Regions from separate parts of the Micromonospora sp. AP08 genome, predicted to be linked through region 1. Evidence: riboswitches for the same ligand, from Rfam matches in the RefSeq annotation. Region 1 holds a riboswitch; the other holds the start of a gene.
What was found. Region 1 has a riboswitch for thiamine pyrophosphate ahead of FXF50_RS25540 (ECF transporter S component). Riboswitches for the same ligand answer to the same signal wherever they lie in the genome.
Positions count from the first base shown of each region.

Region 2: it holds a riboswitch for thiamine pyrophosphate, as region 1 does, so the genes downstream of both, thiE (thiamine phosphate synthase) here and FXF50_RS25540 (ECF transporter S component) in region 1, are expected to answer to the same signal.

Region 1 is NZ_VSEZ01000019.1:82,300-90,023, reverse strand. It holds gene FXF50_RS25555 (sugar isomerase domain-containing protein) at 1-709, opposite strand, end outside; gene FXF50_RS25550 (aminoglycoside N(3)-acetyltransferase) at 706-1,518, opposite strand; gene FXF50_RS25545 (alpha/beta fold hydrolase) at 1,515-2,339, opposite strand; TPP riboswitch at 2,417-2,523, shown strand; gene FXF50_RS25540 (ECF transporter S component) at 2,598-3,188, shown strand; gene FXF50_RS25535 (ABC transporter ATP-binding protein) at 3,293-4,747, shown strand; gene FXF50_RS25530 (energy-coupling factor transporter transmembrane protein EcfT) at 4,744-5,544, shown strand; gene FXF50_RS25525 (hypothetical protein) at 5,639-5,875, opposite strand; gene gndA (NADP-dependent phosphogluconate dehydrogenase) at 6,227-7,669, shown strand; gene FXF50_RS25515 (pirin-like bicupin family protein) at 7,676-7,724, opposite strand, start outside.
Region 2 is NZ_VSEZ01000011.1:163,030-170,753, reverse strand. It holds gene FXF50_RS19925 (hypothetical protein) at 1-967, opposite strand, end outside; gene FXF50_RS19920 (class I SAM-dependent methyltransferase) at 1,094-1,699, shown strand; gene FXF50_RS19915 (ABC-F family ATP-binding cassette domain-containing protein) at 1,741-3,420, shown strand; gene FXF50_RS19910 (aldo/keto reductase) at 3,442-4,404, shown strand; gene FXF50_RS19905 (endonuclease domain-containing protein) at 4,607-5,509, opposite strand; TPP riboswitch at 5,630-5,739, shown strand; gene thiE (thiamine phosphate synthase) at 5,734-6,360, shown strand; gene thiO (glycine oxidase ThiO) at 6,354-7,442, shown strand; gene thiS (sulfur carrier protein ThiS) at 7,433-7,633, shown strand; gene FXF50_RS19885 (thiazole synthase) at 7,630-7,724, shown strand, end outside.

The DNA.
Region 1 (7,724 bases):
GCTCCGCGTTGTGCTCGTCGCCGCCCGTGATGTTGGCGGACAGGTAGACCGGGGGCCGCTCCCCCGCGACGAGCAGCCGGGCGACCACCTCGGCCACGATCTGCTGGGCCAGCAGCGCGGCGGTGATCGAGGAGACCGCGCCGACCGCGCCGCCACCGGGCAGCGGCAGGGTGGCGTCGCCGTACGGGGCGCCGTTGTCGAGCACCACGTCGGCGAAGTCGGCGAGCTTGCGCCCGGACGGGTGGCGCGAGGTCATCCGGGCCGAGTGCTGCGCCGAGGTGATCGCCACGAGCCCGTGCCCGCGCTCCTTGACGATGGCGGCGAACTCGACCATCGCCCCGTTCACGCCGGAGTTGGAGGCGAGCACGAACACGTCCTGCGGTCGTACCGGGGCCAGCTCGTAGAGGCGGTGCGCCACGGAAGGCTCGCGCTCCAGCTTCGGGCCGAGCACGTCGGCCGGCTCACCGCCGTGCAGGACCAGGTCACGCAGGGCGATCCGGTTGGTGGGGACCAGCCCGCCGGCCCGGCCGGCGATCTCCATGGCGAGGGCCTCGGAGTGGCCGGTGCCGAACGCGTGCACCACCCCGTCGGCGCGCAGCGACGCGGCGATCAGGTCCGCCGCGCGGGCCACGTTCTCCCGCTGGTCGGCGGCGACCCGGCCGATCGTCTCGGTCACCACCGCCAGGTACGCCTCGGCGCTCACCGTCATGCTTCCTCCGTCCGTCGGTGCCGGGCCAGCCACTCGACCGCGAAGTCGACGGCCGCCCGCTGCCTCATCAACCGGCCCGTCCCGTCGCCGACCGGCCCGAGCCGCACCGCACCGGTGGCCTCCAGGTCGCCGCCGAGCCGGGCGAAACGCTCCTCGAACAGGCGCACGTCCTCCCACCACACCCACTCCCGGCCGCCGTCGGCGGTCAGCACCGCCGCGCCGTAGCGCCGCCGGGGCGGCGCGGGTTGCCGGTATTCCGCCAGGTGCAGGGAGGTGTTGCTGCCGTGGTCCACGCCGAGCAGGAGCACGTCGGCGTCGAGGTCGTAGAGGCGCGCGAGCGGGGAGCCCTCGCCCAGCATGTCGGCCCGCGCGTGGCCGTCGACGACCCGCGCGGCGGCCGGCCCGAGCGCGGCGAACGAGACGTGCGGGTGGTCGCTGCGCCGCGCCTCCGGCGAGGTGCGCACCAGCTCGGCCAGCGCGCCCATGAACCGGCTCGGGGTCACCGCCGGGTCGAAGCCGGGCATCCCGTCGCGGATCACCGGCCACCAGTCCGCCGGCACCGGCGGGTTGCTCCACTCCGCCGGATCGCTGTTCTCCGGCGTGTGGGTGGGCACCACGACCGTGCCGGCCGGGCCGAGCACGTCGCGCAGGGCGAGCAGCACGGCCTCCGGGCCGCCGCAGAGGAAGCCCAGCGGGCGCAGGGAGGCGTGCACCAGCACGGTCGCGCCGGGGCGTACCCCGAGGTCGTGGAGCTGGGCGGCGAGCGACGCGCGGGTGTGCGGCCGGGCCGGCGCGGTGTTCGCGATCATCGGCCGGCGCGGGCCAGGATCGCCGTGGCCAGCGGGCCGGGCGCCTCGTCCGGGATCCAGTGGGTGACGCCGGGCAGCACCACGAAGCGGTAGTCGCCGGTGACGTGCGCGGCGCACGCCTCCGCGGCCGTGCGCCCGATCGCGACGTCCCCGTCGCTCCAGACGAAGGTGGTGGGCACGCCCACCGGCCCGACGGCCTTCATGTCCGTCCCGGTCATGGCGCGGTACCAGTTCAGGGCCGCGGTCAGCGCGCCGGGCTCGCGCATCGGGTCGGCGTAGCGGGCCACCCGGTCGGCGTCGCCGACCCCGCCGAGCATCCGGCGCAGGGTCGCCGCGCGGAACGCCAGCAGCACCTTCTCCGCCTTCCCCGGCTTGCGGAACAGGGCGATGTAGGAGGACCGGGCCTTCTGCCGCGGGTCGGTGGCGAGCGCGTGACCCATGGCCGCCGGGTGCGGCACCGACACCGCCGTCAGCGTGCGCACCCGCTGCGGGTGCGCCGCCGCCAGGCCCCACGCCACGATCGCGCCCCAGTCGTGGCCGACCAGGTGGGCGTCGGTCACCCCGAGCGCGTCGAGCACGGCGGCAGCGTCGGCCACCAGCTCCGGGACCCGGTACGCCCCGACCTCCGCCGGCCGCGCGCCGGGCGAGTAACCGCGCTGGTCGAGGGCGTACGTGCGCAGCCCGGCGGCGTGCAGCGCGGGGCTCACCTCGTCCCACTCGCCGGAGTGCTGCGGGAAACCGTGCAGCAGCAGGACGGGTTCGCCGCCCTCGGGGCCGCCGGTGCGTACCTCGAACGTCAGACCTCGCGCCTCGACCCGCATGATCGCCACCCTAACGGGCGATCGCCCTGCTGGGCCCGCGGCCGGGGTCGGTGCTAGCGTCTGCGTCGAGACAACTTCACATCCGACAGGGGAGCGCACAGCGCTGAGAGTGCGGGCCGGTGCCCGCAGACCCTCGAACCTGATCTGGGTAATGCCAGCGCAGGGAGTTCGGTCGACCTCCAGCCGCGCCGCCGTCCGGTGACCACCGGGCGCGGCGTGCGTCTTCTCCTGGTTCCTCACCTGAACTGGGAGTCAGTCATGAACCACACCGACAGCAACCGCTGGCGCACCGTCGACATCGTCGTCGCCTCGGTGATCGCCGTCGCCTTCGGCGTCATCTTCTGGGCCTGGGGGCTGCTCTGGGGCGCCACGGACGCGGCCTTCGCGTTCTTCCCGCCCGCGCAGACACTCATCTACGGCGTCTGGCTGGTGCCGGCCGTGCTCGGCGGGCTGGTCATCCGCAAGCCCGGCGCCTCGCTCTACTGCGAGCTGCTGGCGGCGATCATCTCGGCGCTGCTGGGCAGCCAGTGGGGCGGCATCGTCATCGTGCAGGGCCTCATGCAGGGCCTCGGCGCCGAGTTGGCCTTCGCCGCGTTCCGCTACCGCGCGTACCGGCTGCCGGTCGCCCTGCTGGCGGGCGCGCTGACCGGCCTGACCGCGGCGATCTTCGACTTCGTCTACTGGAACAAGACCTACGACCTGGTCAACTACCGCCTGCCCTATGCCCTGCTGACCATCGTCAGCGCCACCGTGATCGCCGGCCTGGGCTCACACTTCCTCACCCGAGCCCTGGCCAACACCGGCGTCCTGGACCGCTTCCCCGCGGGCCGCGACCGAGCCCTGGTGTAACCGCCCCGAGACCGCGTTGATCAAGAGGTTTGCGTCGGCGAGAGCGGTTCTGCTGACGCAAACCTCTTGATCAACCAAGCTGGGCCGAGAGGGGAGGTGGGCGCGTGGGTGCCGTGCAGTTGCGGGGGTTCGGGTGGCGGCATGCCGGGCGGAAGGGCTGGGCTCTCCGGGGCGTCGACCTGCGCGTTGAGGTTGGGGAGCGCGTTCTGCTGCTGGGGCCCTCGGGGGCCGGGAAGAGCACTCTGCTCGCGGCGCTGGCCGGTCTGCTGCCCGAGGACTCCGGTGAGCAGGAGGGCACCGTCGAGATCGACGGGCTCGACCCGCGCAAGGCCCGGGAACGGGTCGGCATCGTCTTCCAGGACCCGGAGACCCAGCTCGTCATGGCCCGCTGCGGCGACGACGTGGCGTTCGGGCTGGAGAACCGGGGCGTGCCCGCCGAGGAGATCTGGCCCCGCGTGGACGAGGCGCTGCGCCGGGTCGGCTTCCCTTACGACCGGGACCGGCCCACGGCGGCCCTGAGCGGCGGCGAGCAGCAGCGGCTCGCGCTGGCCGGCACGCTCGCCCTGCGGCCGGGGCTGCTGCTGCTCGACGAGCCGACCGCCAACCTCGACCCGGCCGGCGCCGATCTGGTCCGCCGGGCCGTCGCCGACGCCCTCGACGCGGACACCACGCTGATCCTCGTCGAGCACCGGGTCGCCGAGGCGCTGCCGCTGGTCGACCGGGTCGTCGTGCTGGAGCCCGGCGGCGGGGTGCGCGCCGACGGGCCGCCCGAGGCGGTGTTCGCCGCGCACGGCGACGCCCTCGCCGCCGCCGGGGTCTGGGTGCCGGGCCGCACCGTGCCGCCCCGGCACGCCACCACGCCGCCCGGCGAGGTGCTGCTCACCGCCGACCGGCTCGGCCTGCCGCCCCGGCTGGCCCCCACCGACCTCCGGGTACGCGCCGGCGAAGCCCTCGCCGTCCTCGGCCCGAACGGCGCCGGCAAGTCCACCCTGGCCCTGCTGCTCGGCGGTCTGCTCCGCCCCGGCGCCGGCGCGGTCGTCGCCACCCCCGCGCTCGCCGGCCGGGACGCGCGCACTCCCCCGCACCGCTGGCGGGCCCCCGCCCTGGCCGGCCGGATCGGCTCCGTCTTCCAGGACCCGGAGCACCAGTTCGTCACGAGCACCGTGCGGGACGAGTTGGCCCTCGGTCCGCGCCGCACCGGGCAGCCCGAGGCGGCCGTGACGGCCACCGTGGACGCGCTGCTGGAGCGGCTGCGGCTGGACCGGCTGGCGGACGCCAACCCGTACACCCTCTCGGGCGGCGAGGCGCGGCGGCTGAGCGTGGCGACCGCCCTGGCCACCGCGCCCCGCCTGCTGATCTGCGACGAGCCCACCTTCGGCCAGGACCGGCGGACCTGGCGGGAGCTGGTCGACCTCCTGGCGGACCTGCGCGACGCCGGCCACGGCGTCGTCGCGGTCACCCACGACCCGGACTTCGTCGCCGCGCTGGCCGACAGGACGATCATCCTGGAGCGCCGAGCACCCGGCCCCGACCGGACGATCAACCTGGAGCACCGGTGATCAGCGTGGAGCCGGTCGCCGCGCCCGGGGCGCCGCTGGCGCGGCGCAACCCGGTGGCGAAGCTGGCCGCCGCGCTGGTCTTCACCCTGATCCTGGTGGCCACCCTCGACCCGGTGGCCCCGGCCATCGCCATCGCCGTCGAGCTGGCGGTGCTGCCGCTGTTCGGCGTCCGCTACGGCGTGCTGGCCCGGCGGGCCTGGCCGCTGCTGGCCGGCGCCGGCGGCATCCTGGTCACGCTGGTGCTCTTCGCGGCCGACCGCTCGGGCCGGGTGCTGGTCGAGGCCGGCCCGGTCCTGGTCACCGAGGGCGTGCTGGTCACCGCGCTGGGTCTGGTGCTGCGGATGCTCGCCGTGGCGCTGCCCGGGATCCTGGTCTTCGCCACCACCGACCCCACCGACCTGGCCGACGCGCTGATCCAGAACGCGAAGGCGCCCGCCCGGTTCGCCATCGGCGCGCTGGCCGCGTTCCGGCTGGTGCCGCTGCTGGAGGAGGAGTGGCGGATGATCAGCATGGCCCGCCGGGCGCGGGGCGTGGACGCCGGCCGCAACCCGATCGCCAAGCTGCGGCTGTTCGGGTCGACGGCGTTCGCGCTGCTGGTCGGGGCGATCCGGCGGGGCACCCGGCTGGCCGTGGCCATGGACGCCCGGGGCTTCGACGCCGGCACCCCGCGTACGGTCGCCCGGCGCCAGCGCTTCACCCGTGCCGACGGCCTGCTGGTGGTGGCCGCCGGGGCGCTGGCCGCGGCGGCGCTGACGGTCAGCGTGGTGCTGGGCACCTTCCGGCCGCTGATCGGCTGACCGGCCGCCGCAGGCAGAGCGGCTCGGGTTGCGGCGGGTCGTCCCGACGGAGGGACACCACGTACTGCCGCAACCCGAGCCGATCAGGGGCCGGTCAGCTGCGCCGGAAGGCGTAGAACTTGGTCTGCCCGGCGCGCCGGCTGCGCCCGGAGAGCCGGGCCTCCCGGCCGGCGGGCGGGCCGGCCTTCGGTGGCGGCGGCGTGTCGGTGCGCCCGGGCAGGGTCACCGGCGCGGCGGGCGCCACGGTGAGCGCGTCGAGATCCGCCGGAGTGAGGTCCACCGGGGACGGCGCGGGCTTGTGGGACTTCTTCGGACTGCGCTTGGCGGGCATACGCTGCCTCCTGACTGTCGGGCACCCGTGGGCACGGCGAGCGGGGAACACCCGGGCGGTCCGACGAGGCATGCGACGCCACCACCGACGGTGGCGCGGAGGATGCGGACGCCCGGGGCGCACGGTCCACGGCGGTTTGCACGGTGGACCGGGCCTGCGAGAGGTGGGCGTCAGTTACGCATGCCGGAACGTTAACCCACCGCCACGCCGACGCGCACCCGATTTACCGGGACGACCGGCGAGGACCGACCGCGACCACGCCCTCACCCGCCGTCGACGTCCCGGCCCCGGGCCGCGCCGCCCGCGATACGGTCGCAGCACGGGCACCGGAGACGAGGGGTGGCGGTACGCATGGCACAGCGGGCGACGGCGCAGATCGGGGTCACCGGCCTGGCGGTGATGGGCCGCAACCTGGCCCGGAACCTGGCCCGGAACGGCTTCACCGTGGCCGTGCACAACCGCTCGCCCGAGCGCACCCGGAGCCTGCTCGCCGAGCACGGCGGCGAGGGCACGTTCGTGGCCTCGGAGTCGATGGCCGACTTCGTCGCCTCGCTGGAGCGCCCGCGCGCCGTGATCGTCATGGTGAAGGCCGGCGCCCCCACCGACGCGGTGATCGACGAACTGGTCCCGCTGCTGGAGGAGGGGGACATCGTCGTCGACTGCGGCAACGCGCACTTCGCCGACACCCGCCGGCGGGAGGAGGCGCTGCGCGGGCACGGGCTGCACTTCGTGGGCACGGGCGTCTCCGGCGGCGAGGAGGGCGCGCTGCGCGGGCCCAGCATCATGCCGGGCGGCTCGGCCGAGTCCTACCGCAAGCTCGGCCCGATCTTCGAGCGGATCGCCGCCCAGGTCGACGGCGTCCCGTGCTGCCGGCACATCGGGCCGGACGGCGCCGGCCACTTCGTGAAGATGGTCCACAACGGCATCGAGTACGCGGACATGCAGCTCATCGCCGAGGCGTACGACCTGCTGCGGGCCGGCCTGTCGGCGAGCCCGGCGGAGATCGCGGAGATCTTCCGGGAGTGGAACGGCGGCGAACTGGAGTCCTTCCTCATCGAGATCACCGCCGAGGTGCTCGGGCACACCGACCCGGCGACCGGCCGGCCCTTCGTCGACGTGGTGCTGGACCAGGCCGAGCAGAAGGGCACCGGCCGGTGGACCGTGCAGAGCGCGCTGGACCTCGGCATCCCCATCACCGGCATCGCCGAGGCCACGTTCGCCCGGTCGCTGTCCGGGCACGCCGACCAGCGCGCCGCCGCCCGCCGCGCGTTCCCCGACGCGGGCGAGAAGTGGCAGGTGGACGACCGGGACACCTTCGTCGAGGACGTGCGGCGCGCGCTGCTGGCCAGCAAGATCGTCGCGTACGCGCAGGGCTTCGACCACATCCGCGCCGGCAGCCGGGAGTACGACTGGGACATCGACCTGGGCGGCACCGCGACCATCTGGCGGGGCGGCTGCATCATCCGGGCGCGCTTCCTGGACCGGATCCGGGAGGCGTACGACACCGAGCGGGACCTGGCCACGCTGCTGGTCGCCCCGTGGTTCGCCGACCGGGTCGGCGCCGGGGTTGCGGCCTGGCGTCGGGTGGTGGCCGACGCGGCCCGGGCGGGTGTGCCCACCCCGGCCTTCTCGTCGTCGCTGGCCTACTTCGACGCCCTGCGGGCCGAGCGGTTGCCGGCCGCGCTGATCCAGGGGCTGCGGGACAACTTCGGCGCGCACACCTACCGCCGGGTGGACCGGGAGGGGTCGTTCCACACGCTCTGGGCGGGCGACCGCTCCGAAGTGGAGGCGTGAGCGCGCTCAGGCGAGCGTGGCGTGCATCTCCCAGACCAGGATCTCCGCCGGCGCG
Region 2 (7,724 bases), on a different contig from region 1:
GCCAGCCGACCCGGGCCGCGGCCGTGGCCACCGCCTCGGTGTCGTCGCTCGCCGCCATGCCGCGGAACCGGCCCTGCCGTTCGTCCAGCATCGGCCGGATCCGGTCACGCGCCCGCTGGGCGCTGGCCACGTCGGTGAGGTTGAACAGGCCGGCCGTGAGCAGGTGGCCGCCGTCGGGGGAGCGGAGGGTGGCCCGGACCACCTGGTTGCAGCCGAGGCGTACCAGCAGGTCGGCGATCTCGCCGGTGGCCGCCACGGCGCAGCTGCCGCTGGAGTGCGTCTTGAGCACCCGGTACGCCGGCTGCCCGTCGGTCACCACGAGCTGCTGGCCGGGGAAGACCTCCTTGGCGGTGAGCGCCGCCTGGTCGGTGTCCCGGGAGTTCAGGTCGCTTCCGTCGGCCGCGGCGGACTGGTCCACCACGGGAGAGCTGCTCTGGTGGCCGGCCTGCGGCGTGGCTGTCCGGTCGTCGAGCAGGGCGGCGACGGCGAGCCCCGTGAGGGCGAGCAGCATCAGCACGGCGGCGCCGCCGATCAGCACCTGCCAGGCCCGGCCGCCGCCGCGCCGGTGGTCGGCCGGGCGGGCCCGAGGCAGGTCCAGCGGCTCGGTGGTCCGGACGACGGGGTCGGGCGGGGCGGAGGCCGCCGGCCTGGGCGCGGCGGCCGGTGTCGGCTGCGGCACCGGTGGCGCGGGCTGCGGCGCCGCCGGTGTCGGCTGCGGCACGGGAGCGGGCTCCCGGGGCGGGGCGGGCCGGCTCGGGGCAGGCGTGGGAACCGGTGGGGCCGGCGCCCGCGCGGCCTCGACGGCCGGTCGGGTGGGCCGGACCGGCGGGGGCAGCGACGGGGTGGGGAAGCGGGACGGCGAGGGACCCGCCGGCGGAGCCGCCGCGGCGCCGGGCACGGACGGGTCCGACCCGGGCCTCGGGTACTCCAGGAAGGCGTCCTCATCGGACTCGTACCGATACACCATGTTGGCTACAGTAGGGGCCATTGTCCCTTTCGGGGGTAATATCGGGAAATTCTGGCGGAGTGGCGTCGCGTCCTGCCCCGGCCACCGTCGCCGGGGACGATCCGGGGCGGTGCGACAATTCCCGTCGTGACCGGCGACCACTACTTCACCGCGGAACCCACGACCGCCGCCCGGCCGCGCGAGGTCGAGTTCTCCGCCGGCGGGCGCGACTACACCCTCGCCTCCGCCAGCGGGGTCTTCTCCGCCAACCGGCTCGACCCCGGCACCGCGGTGCTGCTGCGCAAGGCCGACCTGCCGGCGCACGACACCACCGGCGCGCTGCTCGACATCGGCTGCGGCTTCGGGCCGATCACCTGCGTACTGGCCGCCAGCGCGCCGGCCGCCACGGTCTGGGCGGTCGACGTCAACGAGCGGGCCCGCGAACTCACCGCCGCCAACGCCGCCCGCGTCGGCGCCGCCGACCGGGTCCGGGTCGTCGCCCCGGACGACCTCCCGGCCGACGTCACCTTCGCCCAGATCTGGTCCAACCCCCCGATCCACATCGGCAAGGGAGAGCTGCACGACCTGCTGCGGCGCTGGCTGCCCCGGCTCACCCCGGACGGGGTGGCCTGGCTGGTCGTCGCGCGGCACCTCGGCGGCGACTCGCTGCACCGCTGGCTGGTCGAGCAGGGCTGGCAGGTCGAGCGGCACGCCAGCCAGAAGGGCTACCGGGTGCTCCGGGTCACCCGGTAATCCGGTGTCGCCCGCGCCCGCCCCTCGGGCAGGATGCCCGCGTGGGATACGTGGACGTGGCAGGGGTCGGGCGCATCCTCCCGGACGGCCGGGAACTCTTCGCCGAGGTGTCGTTCCGGGTCGGTGAGGGCGCCAAGGTGGCGCTCGTCGGCCCCAACGGCGCCGGCAAGACCACACTGCTGCGCATGGTGGCCGGCGACCTGCCCGTGAAGACCGGCGCCGTCGCCCGCTCCGGCGGCCTCGGCGTGATGCGCCAGTTCATCGGCATGATCGGCGACGAGTCGACCCTCGCCGACCTGGCGCTGTCGCTCGCCCCGCCGGCGCTGCGCGACGCCGGCCACCGCCTCGCCGAGACCGAGGCGGCCATGCGGGCGGCCGAGGTCCGCGGCAAGTACAGCAGCGCCGCCGGCAAGGCCCAGCTCGCGTACGCCGACGCGCTGGCCGCCTGGGGCGAGGCCGGCGGCTACGACGCCGAGGTGCTCTTCGACACCGTCGCCACCATCGTCCTCGACCTGCCCTGGGACGCCGCCCGGGAACGCCCCGTGCGGACCCTGTCCGGCGGCCAGCAGAAGCGGTTCGCGCTGGAACTGCTGCTCCGCGGCCCGGACGAGGTGCTCCTCCTCGACGAGCCGGACAACTTCCTCGACGTGCCCGGCAAGCGCTGGCTGGAGGCCCGGCTGCGCGAGTCCGGCAAGTCCGTGCTCTACGTCTCGCACGACCGGGAACTGCTGGCCCAGACCGCCGACCGGGTGGTCGCCGTCGAGGGCGGCAGCGCCTGGGTGCACCCCGGTGGCTTCGCGAGCTGGCACGAGGCCCGGGTGGCCCGGCACGCCCGCCTCGACGAGCTGCGCCGCCGCTGGGACGAGGAACACCAGAAGCTGCGCGAGCTGATGCTCATGTACAAGCAGAAGGCCGCGTACAACGACGGGATGGCCTCCCGCTACCAGGCCGCGCAGACCCGGTTGCGCAAGTTCGAGGAGGCCGGGCCGCCGCCCGTACCCCCGAAGGACCAGGACATCCGGATGCGCCTGACCGGCGGGCGGACCGGCAAGCGCGCGGTGATCGCCGAGCAGCTCGAACTGGACGGGCTGACCTACCCGTTCGACCTGGAACTCTGGTACGGCGACCGGGTGGCGGTGCTCGGCGCGAACGGCACGGGGAAGTCGCACTTCCTCCGCCTGCTCGCCCGCGGCGGCACCGACCCCGACCCGGCCAACACCCCCGTCGACGGCGCGGCGGCCCTCGCCCCCGTCGCGCACGACGGCCAGGTACGCCTCGGCGCCCGGGTCCGGCCCGGCCACTTCTCGCAGACCCACGACCGGCCGGAGCTGATGGCGAAGACCCTTGTCGAGATCCTGTGGCGGGGCGACGAGCACCGGGCCGGCATGGACCGGCACGCGGCCATGGCGGCGCTGTCCCGCTACGAGCTGGCCGGGCAGGGCGACCAGCGCTTCGGCACCCTCTCCGGCGGCCAGCAGGCGCGCTTCCTGGTGCTGCTGCTGGAGCTGTCCGGGGCCACCCTGCTGCTGCTGGACGAGCCGACCGACAACCTCGACCTGGCCTCCGCCGAGGCCCTCGAAGCGGGGCTGGCCGCGTTCGCGGGCACGGTCGTCGCCGTCACCCACGACCGGTGGTTCACCCGCTCCTTCGACCGGTTCGTGCTGTTCCGCGGCGACGGCGAGGTGGTGGAGACCCCGGAGCCGGTCTGGGACGTGCGGTGAGCGCCCGGCCGGCGGCATAGGGTGGATCTCGTGACTGAGATGACCTACCGCCGGCTGGGCGACTCCGGGCTCGTGGTGTCCGTCGTCGGCATCGGCTGCAACAACTTCGGCCGCAAGCTCGACCTCGACGGCACCCGCGCCGTGGTGGACGCCGCGCTCGACGCCGGGATCAACTTCTTCGACACCGCCGACATCTACGGCGAGCCGCAGGGCGGCTCCGAGGAACTGCTCGGGCAGGCGCTCAAGGGCCGCCGGGACGACGTGGTGGTCGCCACCAAGTTCGGCATGGACATGCACGGCCTCAACGGGCCGGACCACGGCGCCCGGGGCGCCCGCCGCTACATCGCCCGGGCCGTCGAGGCGTCGCTGCGCCGGCTCGACACCGACCACATCGACCTGTACCAGATGCACGAGCCCGACCCGGGCACCCCCATCGACGAGACCCTCGCCGCGCTCGACGACCTGGTGACCGCCGGCAAGGTGCGCTACCTCGGCAACTCGAACTTCGCCGGCTGGCAGATCGCCGACGCCGACTGGACCGCCTCCTCCCAGGGCCGCGCCCGCTTCATCTCCGCGCAGAACCACTACTCGCTGCTGGAGCGGTCCGTCGAGGCCGAGGTGATCCCGGCGTGCGAGCGGTTCGGCCTGGGCATGCTGCCGTTCTTCCCCCTCGCCAACGGGCTGCTCACCGGCAAGTACAAGCGCAACGAGGCCCCGCCCGCCGGCAGCCGGCTCTCCGGCGGCGGCCGGTACGCCGAGCGCCTCGCCGCCGCGGACTGGGACACCATCGAGGCGATCGAGGCGTACGCGGCCGAGCGCGGGGTCAGCATGCTCCACGTGGCCATCGGCGGGCTCGCCGCGCGGCCGGCGGTGACCTCGGTGATCGCCGGCGCCACCACGCCCGAGCAGGTACGCGCCAACGCCGAGGCGGGCACCTGGCAGCCCACCGACGAGGACCTCGACGCCCTCGACGCCCTCCTCTGAGACACTCTCCGCTGCCCCGGCGCCGCCCACCGGCACCGGGGCAGCATGCTGTCCACTCGCGCCCCGCCCCCTTTTCCGCGCCCTCGGGGGTGTTGCTGCCGGCCGAGGCAGCGCCGCCAAGGCGCGATCGGGGCGTGAGTGGAACGCTATGGAGGTCATCCGGCGGTTTTGACCTCCATGGCGTTCCACTGACGGGCGGCGGTCAGCGGGCGGTGCGTTCGCGGAGGGCTTGGCGGACGAGGGCGACGGTCGCGTGGGGGTGGCGGAGGACGTCGTCGGCGGTGAAGCGGAGAACCAGCCAGCCCACCGCGCGGAGGGCGTTCAGGCGGGCGACGTCCTGGCGGAAGTGGGCGCGCTCGCGGTGGTGGTCGCCGTCGTACTCGACGGCGACGCGGAGCGCAGGCCAGGCCAGGTCGACCCGGGCGATGAACCGACCCCGGGCGTCGTGCACGTCGTGCTGGGCGGTGAGCGGGCCCAGACCCGCGTCGAGGAGGAGCAGGCGGAGGCGGGTCTCCATCGGGGACTCGCTCAGCGGTTCGGCGAGCGTCAGCACCTCCCGCAGCAGCGCCGAGCCGGGCCAACCGGCATGTGCCGCCGAGTAGGCGCGCAGGGCGGGCAGCTTCACCACCCGGCGATGCAGCAACGCCTCGACGGCGACCAGCGCGTCGACGCGCGGGCCCTGCCGGCCGAGGTCGAAGGCGGCGCGCAGGGCCGTGGTGACCGGAAGGCCGGCGAAGCGGGTGCGGTCGGTGTCCGGCAGCACGGAACGGACCTGGTGCACGCGGGGATGCGGCCGGATCCGCACGGTCCGGGGCATCAACACGGTGACCGGCGCGTCCCTGGCCAGCAGGTCGGCGCCCCACAGATACGCCGCGCTGCGCCCCGCGATGGCCGCATCCGGCGGCAGCCGCAGCGCCACGGCCTCACACCACATGCGATGGTCGTCCGGGCGGTGGCCGTCGCGGTGCACGTACACGTCGGGCAGGAGGCGGCGCCAAGCAGGCCCCTTCAACATCGCCCAGGTCAGGAGCCCTTCGGCGACGGCGGCGCTGCCGCGGAACGGCAGGGAGGCCAGGCGGCGCGGGACGTGGGCGGACGAGGGCATCCGGACAGCATGGCGTGATGGGGAGATCACTTGCTGTCCCCATTCTCCATCCGGGAGGGTCGGTGGGGAATTCCCCGCCCACCCTTGGCGGATCCGCGCCCACGTCGTACGGTAGTCCGCAAGTGACCCACGGGAGCCCGGTGCCACCGGGCTGAGAGGGGGGCTGGAAGCCCCCGACCGTCGAACCTGATCCGGGTAATGCCGGCGCAGGGAGGAGAGTTGCCGTGCCGTCCCTGGGACGACTGCATCTGATCACCGACACCCGGCCGGGGCGGGACCCGCTGGCCGTGCTGCGCGCCGCCCTGCCGGTGGCCCGCGCCGAGCTGGTCGTCCAGGTCCGGGTGGAGGACGACGCCACCGATCGCGAGGCGTACGAGCTGGCGCAGCGGGTGGTCGGGTTGTGCCGGCCGTACGGGGCGACGTGCCTGGTCAACGACCGGCTGCACGTGGCGCTGGCCGTGGAGGCCGACGGCGGCCACGTCGGCGCGGAGGACCTGCCGGTGGCGGCGGCCCGCCGGGTGCTCGGCGGCGGCGCCGTGCTCGGGGCGACCGCGCGGGAGCCGGCCGGCGCCGCCGCGGCGGTCGCCGCCGGGGCCAGCTACCTGGGCGTGGGCCCCTGCCACGCCACCACGACGAAGGCCGGCCTGCCCGATCCGATCGGCCCCGAGGGGGTACGCGCGGTGGCCGGCGCGGTGGACGTGCCCGTGATCGCCATCGGCGGGGTGACCGCCGCGTCGGTGCCGGCGCTGCGGGCGGCCGGGGCGTACGGGGTGGCGGTGGTGGGGGCGCTCTCCGCGAGCCCCGATCCCGCCCGCACGACCGCCGAGCTGATCGAGGCGCTGACGTGCTGACCCGACCGGACGTCGCCATCGTGGGGGCGGGACCGGTCGGGCTGGCGATCGCGTGGCGGTGCGCGTCGCGTGGGCTGCGGGTGACCGTGCACGATCCGGCGCCCGGCTCCGGGGCCTCGCATGTCGCCGCCGGGATGCTCTCGCCGGTGGCCGAGGCGTACTTCGGCGAGCACGAGCTGACCGGGCTGCTCGCCGAGTCCGCCGCCCGCTGGCCCCGCTTCGCCGCCGACCTGGCCGAGGCGTCCGGCGCCGACGTCGGGTACCGCGCCGACGGCACCCTGGTGGTCGGGCTCACCGCCGACGACCTGGCCGAGGCGCGGCGGCTGTGGTCGTACCAGCAGGGGGTGGGGCTGCCGATCACGCCGCTGCGCCCCTCGGAGCTGCGCGACCGCGAGCCGGCGCTGGCCCCGCGGGTCCGCGGCGGCGCGGTCGCCCCCGGCGACCACCAGGTCGACCCGCGCCGGCTGGTGGCCGCGCTGCGGGCGGCGGCCGAGCGGGCCGGCGCCGTGCTGCGCCCGGCCCGGGTCGGCGCGCTGTCCGAGGTGGACGCCCGGATCACCGTGGTCGCGGCCGGCTGCGGCGCCGCCGCGCTGACCGGGCTGCCGGTCCGGCCGGTCAAGGGCCAGGTGCTCCGGCTCCGCGCGCCCGGTCGCGGCGCACCGGACTTCCGGCACGTCATCCGGGGGTACGCCGACGGGGAGTCGATCTACCTGGTGCCCCGGGACAGCGGGGAGGTGGTGGTCGGGGCGACCGTCGAGGAGCGCGCCGACACCGAGGTGACCGCCGGGGCCGTGCTGCGGCTGCTCCGCGCCGCCGTGGACCTGGTGCCGGAGCTGGCCGAGTACGAGCTGGTCGAGGCGACCGCCGGGCTGCGCCCCGGCACGCCGGACAACGCGCCGGTCATCGGGCCGCTGCCCGGCCGGCCCGGCGTGCTCGTGGCCACCGGGCACCACCGGCACGGCATCGTGCTCACCCCGGTCACCGCCGACCTGGTCACCGAGCTGATCGTCACCGGCGAGCCGGACCCGCTGCTCGCCCCCTTCACCCCGGACCGGTTCGGGAAGGAGCCCAGGTGGAACTGATCGTCAACGGCGCGGGACGCGACCTGCCCGGCGGCTCGACCCTCGCGGACGTGGTACGCGCGGTCACCGCCCAGGAGCGCGGCCTGGCGGTCGCCGTGAACGGCGAGGTGGTGCCGCGCGGCGGCTGGTCGGCGACCGTGCTGCGCGACGGCGACCGGGTCGAGGTGCTCAGCGCCGCCCAGGGCGGGTGAGCCGGATGTCCTTCGAGATCGGCGGCGTCCGGTTCGGCTCGCGGCTCGTCCTCGGCACCGGCGGCGCGGCCAACCTGCACGTGCTGGAGCA